Regions from separate parts of the Streptomyces sp. NPDC040432 genome, predicted to be linked through region 2. Evidence: predicted binding sites of a transcription regulator. Region 2 holds the regulator's gene; each other region holds the start of a gene.
What was found. The regulator HrcA, encoded in region 2, represses chaperone genes, less so after heat shock. The targets are predictions, from matches to a motif close to TTNGCACTCNGNNNNNCNGAGTGCNAA.
Positions count from the first base shown of each region.

Region 1 (3,225 bases), on a different contig from region 2:
GCCCGCGACGTCGGCGGAGTTGCCACCACCGTCGACGATGGTCGTGTCGTCCTTGGAGACGGTCACGCGGCGCGCGGAGCCCAGGATGTCCAGACCGGCCTGGTCGAGCTTGAGGCCGACCTCCTCGGCGATGACGGTCGCACCGGTGAGGGTGGCGATGTCCTGGAGCATGGCCTTGCGGCGGTCACCGAAGCCCGGGGCCTTGACGGCGACCGCGTTGAAGGTGCCACGGATCTTGTTGACGACGAGGGTGGAGAGCGCCTCGCCCTCGACGTCCTCGGCGATGATCAGCAGCGGCTTGGAGGCGCCGGCCTGGATGACCTTCTCCAGCAGCGGCAGCAGGTCCTGGATCGAGGAGATCTTGCCCTGGTGGATCAGGATGTACGGGTCATCGAGGATGGCCTCCATACGCTCCTGGTCGGACACCATGTACGGCGACAGGTAGCCCTTGTCGAAGGCCATGCCCTCGGTGAATTCGAGCTCCAGGCCGAAGGCGTTGGACTCCTCGACGGTGATGACACCGTCCTTGCCGACCTTGTCCATCGCCTCGGCGATGAGCTCGCCGACCTGCGAGTCCTGCGCGGAGAGCGCGGCCACGGCGGCGATGTCGGACTTGTCCTCGATCGGGCGGGCGGTCGCGAGGAGCTCCTCGGACACGGCCTTGACCGCGGCGTCGATGCCCTTCTTCAGGGCGGCCGGGGAAGCACCCGCGGCGACGTTGCGCAGACCCTCGCGGACCAGCGCCTGGGCCAGCACGGTGGCGGTGGTGGTGCCGTCACCCGCGATGTCGTTGGTCTTGGTCGCCACCTCCTTCACGAGCTGCGCGCCCAGGTTCTCGTACGGGTCGTCCAGCTCGACCTCGCGGGCGATGGTGACACCGTCGTTGGTGATGGTCGGCGCGCCGAACTTCTTGTCGATGACGACGTTGCGGCCCTTGGGACCGATCGTCACCTTGACCGTGTCGGCAAGCTTGTTGACGCCGCGCTCCAGGGCACGACGGGCGTCCTCGTCAAACTTCAGAATCTTCGGCATGGGAGCGGTTCCGCCCTCTCGTTGCGATCCTCGGCCGCTCACCGCGACCGCATGGAAACGAACTACGCCCCTCGTCGCCCGGCATCAGCAGGGTGACCAGGGGCGCAGCTCACATCAAAACTGGAGAAGTGATTACTTCTCGACGATCGCGAGCACGTCGCGGGCCGAGAGGACGAGGTACTCCTCGCCGTTGTACTTCACTTCGGTGCCGCCGTACTTGGAGTACAGGACGACGTCGCCGACGGTGACGTCGAGCGGAAGACGGTTGCCGTCCTCGAAGCGACCGGGACCGACGGCAAGGACGACGCCCTCCTGGGGCTTCTCCTTCGCGGTGTCCGGAATGACCAGGCCAGAGGCCGTGGTCTGCTCGGCGTCGAGCGGCTGGACCACAATGCGGTCCTCAAGCGGCTTGATGGCAACCTTGGAGCTGGTGGTCGTCACGATCCGACCTCCCCCTTCGGAGATCCGGGGTTAACTGTCTGAGGTGGCGACCAGGTCGATCCGTCGTCGCGGGTGCCGGACCAGCCTGTCGCTGTGTTGGCACTCACCAGGGGTGAGTGCCAGGTGCGACACTATTCCGGCGATTAGCACTCGGTCAAGCGGAGTGCCAACACGCGCCGGCCGAGCCGTACGGATCAGGCCGCCCGAAGGGCGCTTCGGGGCCTGGTCACAGGGGTTCCGGCGAGGTGGCCCGACTCGACTTTTTCCGTGTACCCGCAGGTCGGCGACGCCTGCGAACCCGCCCACGAACACGCCGAGGGGACGGGCGGCGCCGCACGGCGGGCGGCATCGGCTTCGGACCTCCGGACTCGACCACCTCTCCACCGCGCGCACGGTCCGCGCCCCGGGGCGGGGCGGAGAACCCCCTCCGCGGCCCGGTCGACCACGCCCTGATGGGCGTTCCCGTCCGGTATGTGAGGCTTGAGCGGTGCGCATCCTGGTGGTCGAAGACGAAGAGAACCTGGCCGAATCCCTACGGCAGGGCCTGTCCGCCGACGGCCACCGCGTCGAGGTGGCCCACGACGGACACCGCGGCCTCGAACTGGCCCGCACCGGTGGCCCCTACGACGCCGTGGTCCTGGACCTGATGCTCCCGGGCCTCGACGGCCACGAGGTCTGCACCCGGATGCGCGCCCACGGCGACCCGACCCCCGTCCTGATGCTGACCGCCCGGGACGGGGAGCGCGACGAGGCCGACGGGCTCGACGCGGGCGCCGACGACTACCTCACCAAACCGTTCTCCTTCGTCGTGCTCGGCGCCCGCCTGCGGGCCCTCGCCCGGCGGGCCGCCGCCCCCGAGCCCACCGTGCTCCGGGTCGGGGACCTCGTCCTCGACCCGCAGGACCGGCGCTGCCGCCGCGGCACGCGGGACATCGAACTCACCGCCCGCGAACTGGGCGTCCTCGCCTGCCTGATGGAACGGCCCGGCCGGGCCGTCGCCAAGCAGGACATCCTCGACGAGGTCTGGGACGCCCCGCACGCCATCGACCCGAACATCGTGGAGGTGTACGTCTCCTCCCTGCGCAAGAAGATCGACGCGCCCTTCGGCCGCCGCTCCATCCTCACCGTCCACGGCACCGGCTACCGGATGGCGCCCGACGGTGGTTAGCAGCCTCCGGGCCCGCACCGCCGTGGCCGCCGCCCTCGCCATGACCGCCGTCCTGGCCGTCGGCGGGCTGTGGCTGCACGCCGTGCTGCGCGCCAACCTCCTCGACAACACCACCGGGCGCACCGAACTCGCCGCCCGGAAGGCCGCCGCCCAGTTCGACTCCCGGGCCGCGCCCCCCGGCGGGCGGCTGCCCGCGCCCGAGGGCGGGGTCGACCTGGTCCTCGTACGGGACGCGGCCGGCCGGACGGTCGCCGCGAGCGGTGACCCCAAGGACGCCCCGGACTTCGGCGCGCTGCTCCCCCGCCCCGGACCGGGCGACGACTCCCGTTCGACGGTCCTGCCCCCCGCCCACCCCGACGGCCAGCGCCGCGCGGTGGTGGTGGTCGCCACCTCCGGGGGCGGGGGCGGTGTGACTGCCGGAGGGGCCGGGGTCCCCGGGGAGCGCGCTCCGTACGCCGTCTACGCGATGACCGTGCTCGGCGACGTCGACGACGCCACCCGCGCCATCGCCGCCGGTCTGCTCGCCGGAGCGCCCCCGCTCGTCGCCTTCGCCGCCGCGCTGGCCTGGTGGGTCACCGGGCATG
Region 1 covers NZ_JBVIVP010000002.1:659,282-662,506, forward strand. The annotation lists gene groL (chaperonin GroEL) at 1-1,032, opposite strand, end outside; gene groES (co-chaperone GroES) at 1,165-1,473, opposite strand; gene ACZ58N_RS06715 (response regulator transcription factor) at 1,961-2,641, shown strand; gene ACZ58N_RS06720 (sensor histidine kinase) at 2,634-3,225, shown strand, end outside.
Region 1: the regulator HrcA is predicted to act here: its motif matches at 1,617-1,643, upstream of groES (co-chaperone GroES).

Region 2 (3,225 bases):
AGTGTGGCGCGTTGCTCACGTACGAAGCCGGCCGTGACCAGCGCTCCGTGACCCGGCACGTACACGGCGTCGTCCCCGCCGAGGGACAGCAGCCGGTCCAGGGCGGCGGGCCACTGTCCGGGGACCGCGTCCCGGCCCGCCTGGGGCTCGCCCGACTCCTCGACGATGTCCCCGCAGAACACCACCTCCCGCTCACCCGGCACGAAGACGGTCAGGTCGTACTGCGAGTGCGCGGGCCCCAGGTTGGCCAGCAACACCTGCACCCCGCCCAGCTCCAGCGTCCACTCGCCCGACACCAGGTGCTGAGGCGCCCGCAGGAGCTCCGCGGCCGTGGCGGCATCGGCCTCGGCCAGCCCGTTGCGGACCGCGCTCGCCCGCAGCTCCTCGCGGCCCCTGGCGGGAGCCAGCAACCGCTCCAGGCCGACCGCGCCGAAGACCTCGGCCTCCGGGAAGGCCGGTGCGCCCATCACATGGTCGAAATGTCCGTGCGTGAATGCGATATGGGTCACGCGGCGGCCCGTCAGGCGCTCCACCTCGGCGCGCACCTCGGCGCCCTCCCGCACGGAGGAACCCGGGTCGATCAGGAGGACCGACTCGTCCCCCACCACCAGTCCCACCGTGCAGTCCCACACCGGAAGGCGGCGCCGGCCGGCCCGTCCGGTGAGCCGTTCCCAGCCCGCCTCTTCCCAACGTACGTCCATGGCGCGACGCTACCCTGACGGGCCGCCCTTGCCCGCCGCGTACCACCCGGCCGTACACTGACCGGGGCATCTCTGGCACTCGCACGCGCAGAGTGCCGGCAGCGGCCGACCAGGCCGGACCGAATACCGACCGAAACCGGACCCGGGACCGACCGGGACCGACCGACACGACCGCATCCGGAGGTGTGCGCGATGCTCAGTGAACGCAGGCTCGAAGTGCTGCGCGCCATCGTCCAGGACTACGTCGGGACGGAGGAACCGGTCGGTTCCAAGGCGCTCACCGAGCGGCACCGCCTCGGTGTGTCCCCGGCGACCGTGCGCAACGACATGGCCGTGCTGGAGGAGGAGGGCTACATCGCCCAGCCCCACACCAGCGCCGGCCGGATCCCCACGGACAAGGGCTACCGCCTCTTCGTCGACAAGCTGGCGGGGGTCAAGCCGCTGTCGACGCCCGAGCGCCGGGCCATCCAGAACTTCCTCGACGGGGCCGTCGACCTCGACGACGTGGTGGGCCGCACGGTGCGCCTCCTCGCGCAGCTCACCCGCCAGGTCGCCGTCGTCCAGTACCCGTCCCTGACCCGTTCCACCGTCCGGCACGTCGAACTGCTCTCCCTGGCCCCGGCCCGGTTGATGCTCGTGGTGATCACGGACACCGGGCGGGTCGAACAGCGGCTCGTGGACTGCCAGACGCCCTTCGGGGAGAACTCCCTGGCCGATCTGCGGGCGCGGCTGAACAGTCGGGTCGTGGGCCGTCGGTTCACCGACGTGCCGCAGCTCGTGCAGGACCTTCCGGAGTCCTTCGAGACCGAGGACCGGGCGACGGTCAAGGCCGTCCTCGACACCCTCCTCGAAACGCTGGAGGAGGAGGCGGAGGAGCGGCTGATGATCGGCGGCACCGCGAACCTCACTCGCTTCGGACATGATTTTCCCTTGACGATCAGGCCGGTGCTCGAAGCGCTTGAGGAGCACGTCGTGCTGCTCAAGCTGCTGGGCGAGGCGGGGGAGTCGGGGATGGCGGTACGGATCGGTCACGAGAACGCCTACGAGGGGCTCAACTCCACGTCGGTCGTCTCCGTCGGCTACGGTTCGGGCGGCGAGGCAGTCGCCAAACTCGGCGTGGTCGGACCGACCCGCATGGACTACCCCGGAACGATGGGAGCGGTACGCGCAGTGGCACGTTACGTCGGACAGATCCTGGCGGAGTCGTAAGTGGCCACGGACTACTACGCCGTACTCGGCGTGCGCCGCGACGCATCCCAGGACGAGATCAAGAAGGCATTCCGGCGGCTCGCCCGCGAGCTGCACCCGGATGTCAATCCCGATCCCAAGACGCAAGAGCGCTTCAAGGAGATCAACGCCGCCTACGAGGTCCTCTCGGACCCGCAGAAGAAGCAGGTCCACGACCTGGGCGGTGACCCCCTCTCCGCCGGCGGCGGAGGCGGGGCGGGCGGCTTCGGTGCCGGTGGCTTCGGCAACTTCTCCGACATCATGGACGCCTTCTTCGGCCAGTCCCAGCAGCGCGGACCGCGCTCGCGGACCCGCCGGGGCCAGGACGCCATGATCCGCCTGGACCTGGAACTGGACGAGGCGGCCTTCGGGACGACCAAGCCCATCCAGGTCGACACGGCCATCGTCTGCACCACCTGCTCCGGTGAGGGCGCCGCACCCGGCACCTCCGCGCAGACGTGCGACATGTGCCGCGGTCGCGGCGAGGTCTCGCAGGTCACCCGGTCCTTCCTGGGCCAGGTCATGACCTCGCGACCCTGCCCCCAGTGCCAGGGCTTCGGCACCGTGGTCCCCACCCCGTGCGCCGAGTGCGCGGGCGACGGCCGGGTCCGTTCCCGCCGCAACCTGACGGTGAAGATCCCCGCCGGTGTCGAGAACGGCACCCGGATCCAGCTCGCGGGCGAGGGCGAGGTCGGCCCCGGCGGCGGCCCCGCCGGCGACCTCTACGTGGAGATCCACGAGCTGCCCCACGCCACCTTCCAACGGCGCGGTGACGACCTGCACTGCACGGTCACGATCCCGATGACGGCGGCCTCCCTCGGCACCAAGTGTCCGCTGGAGACCCTGGACGGCATGGAGGAGATCGACATCCGGCCCGGCACCCAGTCCGGCCAGTCGATCCCGCTGCACGGGCGCGGCGTCACGCACCTGCGCGGCGGCGGCCGGGGAGACCTCATCGTCCACGTCGAGGTGACCACCCCGAGCAAGCTCGACGCGCAGCAGGAGGAACTGCTGCGCCAGCTGGCGAAGCTCCGCGGCGAGGAGCGGCCCACGGGGCAGTTCGCGCCCGGCCAGCAGGGCCTGTTCAGCCGTCTGAAGGACGCGTTCAACGGCCGCTGAGCGGCCCGCGACAGCACGCAGGAGCCCGGCCCGGGGTCATCCCGGACCGGGCTCCCGCGCGTTCCGGGGGACCCGTTCGGGACACCCGGGAAGCGGACTATGCCAGGCGAATTGCCGTGATTCGGCCCGGTGGTCGGGACGTGGCACGATGCAGTCCATGTCCTCCGCACCGAACGGT
Region 2 covers NZ_JBVIVP010000003.1:510,817-514,041, forward strand. The annotation lists gene ACZ58N_RS09400 (MBL fold metallo-hydrolase) at 1-701, opposite strand, end outside; gene hrcA (heat-inducible transcriptional repressor HrcA) at 894-1,910, shown strand; gene dnaJ (molecular chaperone DnaJ) at 1,911-3,047, shown strand; gene ACZ58N_RS09415 (nitronate monooxygenase) at 3,205-3,225, shown strand, end outside.

Region 3 (3,225 bases), on a different contig from region 2:
CGCGCAGACCGAGGGCATCTTCGCCGAGACCGCGGGCGGCGTCACCGTCGGCGTGACGAAGAAGCTCATCGAGAACGGGCAGCTCGACCCGACGCTGACCACCGTGATCCTGAACACCGGCGACGGCCTGAAGACCCTGGAGGCGGTGGCCGCCGACAGCGGCCAGACCGCCACCATCCGCCCGAGCCTGGACGCGTTCCGCGCCGCCGGCCTGGCCTGATCCTTCCCACGACACCCGGAAAGGCGGTAGCGCCATGAGCGTCAACGTCCGCATCCCCACCATCCTGCGCACCTACACCGGCGGCGTCGCCGAGGTCCCGGCCGAGGGCGCGACCCTGGCCGAGGTCATCGACTCCCTGGAGAAGAACCACCCGGGCATCGCCGCGCGCGTCCTGGACGACCAGGGCAAGCTGCGCCGGTTCGTGAACGTCTACGTCAACGACGACGACGTGCGCTTCGAGGGCGGGTTGCAGACGGCGACGCCCGACGGCGCCGGCGTCTCGATCATCCCGGCCGTCGCCGGCGGCTGATCGTCCCGGACGGGCCGCCGATCGTCGCCCGCGGGCGACGGCCGTCGCCCACCGATTTCTGAATTGCCCCCTCCGTCAATAAGCGGAGGGGGCAATTCTGCTTGATTGGTAGCGGTAGGGTTGGGGAAGTCCCCTCCGCTGTTCTTGCCCGCCGCATATGAGCGGGGCCGGCGAGGGTTGACATTGAGTCAACATGTGCGCGCGCTATGGGGCTTTGGCGTGGATTGTCAGGCCCGAGTTGCCCAGGAGTATGGCAAATTTTCACTCTATTTCAATGTTTTCGCGTGTCCGGATTTCTCGTCGGATTGACCTGTTGCAGACAGCAGCGGTGCGGATACATTCAGCCCCGGTCGAGGCGTTCCGGCGCAAGTTCTGACCCGGGTTCGCGAAGTGCGGACCTGCGCAAGGGCCAGTAATAGGGGAGTTGGGCATGGCTCAGGGCACCGTCAAGTGGTTCAACGCGGAGAAGGGCTACGGCTTCATCGCGGTCGACGGTGGCGCGGATGTGTTCGTCCACTACAGCGCCATCCAGATGGACGGGTACCGCACCCTTGAAGAGGGTCAGCGGGTCGAGTTCGAGATCTCGCAGGGCCAGAAGGGCCCGCAGGCGGACATGGTCAAGCTCGCTGCCGGCTGAGTCCCAAGCGCGATCGACCACCGACGCACTCACACACGAGGGGCCCACATCCCGGACACGGGGATGTGGGCCCCTCGTGCGTGTCGGCCCCGAGGCCCTTGCGGCGCCCGGCCCCCGCCCCCTCGGCGCTCCCGGCGCGGGGCCGGTATTGCTCGAAGCCGCTTGCACTCGCGGGGGTCGAGTGCTAATCATTGGCGTTAGCACTCTCCGGGTGAGAGTGCTACTAAGACGAGGACCGGGCCGGTGAGGCCCGCAGGGTCCGGCGGGAAGGAACCGCCGGGTCCGCAGGCCGTCCGTCGCGGGCGCGGGCGCGGTCCGGAGCAATCCACCCCTGTCCGGGAGGACCACTTCAGATGGCCAAGATCATTGCGTTCAACGAGGAGGCCCGGCGCGGCCTTGAGCGTGGGATGAACCAGCTCGCCGACGCCGTCAAGGTCACCCTTGGCCCCAAGGGTCGCAACGTCGTCCTTGAGAAGAAGTGGGGCGCCCCCACGATCACCAACGATGGTGTCTCCATCGCCAAGGAGATCGAGCTTGAGGACCCGTACGAGAAGATCGGCGCCGAGCTGGTCAAGGAAGTCGCCAAGAAGACGGACGACGTCGCCGGCGACGGTACGACCACTGCCACCGTGCTCGCCCAGGCGCTCGTCCGCGAGGGTCTGCGCAACGTAGCCGCCGGCGCCAACCCGATGGCCCTCAAGCGTGGCATCGAGAAGGCCGTCGAGGCCGTCTCCGCCGCCCTGCTGTCGCAGGCCAAGGATGTCGAGACCAAGGAGCAGATCGCTTCGACGGCCTCCATCTCCGCCGCCGACACCCAGATCGGCGAGCTCATCGCCGAGGCGATGGACAAGGTCGGCAAGGAAGGCGTCATCACGGTCGAGGAGTCGCAGACCTTCGGCCTGGAGCTTGAGCTCACCGAGGGCATGCGCTTCGACAAGGGCTACATCTCGGCGTACTTCGCCACCGACATGGAGCGCATGGAGTCGTCCCTCGACGACCCGTACATCCTGATCGTCAACTCCAAGATCGGCTCGGTCAAGGACCTGCTGCCGCTCCTGGAGAAGGTCATGCAGTCCGGCAAGCCGCTGCTGATCATCGCCGAGGACGTCGAGGGCGAGGCCCTGTCGACCCTGGTCGTCAACAAGATCCGTGGCACCTTCAAGTCCGTCGCCGTCAAGGCCCCGGGCTTCGGCGACCGTCGCAAGGCCATGCTCGGTGACATCGCCATCCTCACGGGCGGCACGGTCATCTCCGAGGAGGTCGGCCTCAAGCTGGAGAACGCCGGTCTCGACCTGCTCGGCCGCGCCCGCAAGGTCGTCATCACCAAGGACGAGACCACCATCGTCGACGGTGCCGGTGACAGCGACCAGGTCCAGGGTCGCGTCAACCAGATCCGCGCCGAGATCGAGAACTCCGACTCGGACTACGACCGTGAGAAGCTCCAGGAGCGCCTCGCGAAGCTGGCCGGCGGCGTGGCCGTCATCAAGGCCGGTGCCGCGACCGAGGTCGAGCTCAAGGAGCGCAAGCACCGCATCGAGGACGCCGTTCGCAACGCGAAGGCGGCCGTCGAAGAGGGCATCGTCGCCGGTGGTGGCGTGGCCCTGCTCCAGGCCTCCTCGGTCTTCGAGAAGCTGGAGCTCACCGGTGACGAGGCGACCGGCGCCAACGCCGTGAAGCTCGCGCTGGAGGCCCCGCTCAAGCAGATCGCCGTCAACGGTGGTCTTGAGGGTGGCGTCGTCGTCGAGAAGGTGCGCAACCTGCAGATCGGTTGGGGCCTGAACGCCGCGACCGGCGAGTACGTCGACATGATCGCCGAGGGCATCATCGACCCGGCGAAGGTCACCCGTTCCGCGCTGCAGAACGCGGCGTCGATCGCGGCCCTCTTCCTCACCACCGAGGCCGTCATCGCCGACAAGCCCGAGAAGGCCGGTGCCCCCGCGGGCGGCGGCATGCCGGGCGGTGACATGGACTTCTGATCGGCCCCTGGCTGATCGGCTGTTCTCGAACGAGGGCGGCACCCCCACGGGGGTGCCGCCCTCGGGCGTTTCCGCGGCCGGC
Region 3 covers NZ_JBVIVP010000010.1:111,018-114,242, forward strand. The annotation lists gene thrC (threonine synthase) at 1-220, shown strand, start outside; gene ACZ58N_RS21770 (ubiquitin-like small modifier protein 1) at 255-530, shown strand; gene ACZ58N_RS21775 (cold-shock protein) at 961-1,167, shown strand; gene groL (chaperonin GroEL) at 1,521-3,143, shown strand.
Region 3: the regulator HrcA is predicted to act here: its motif matches at 1,329-1,355, upstream of groL (chaperonin GroEL).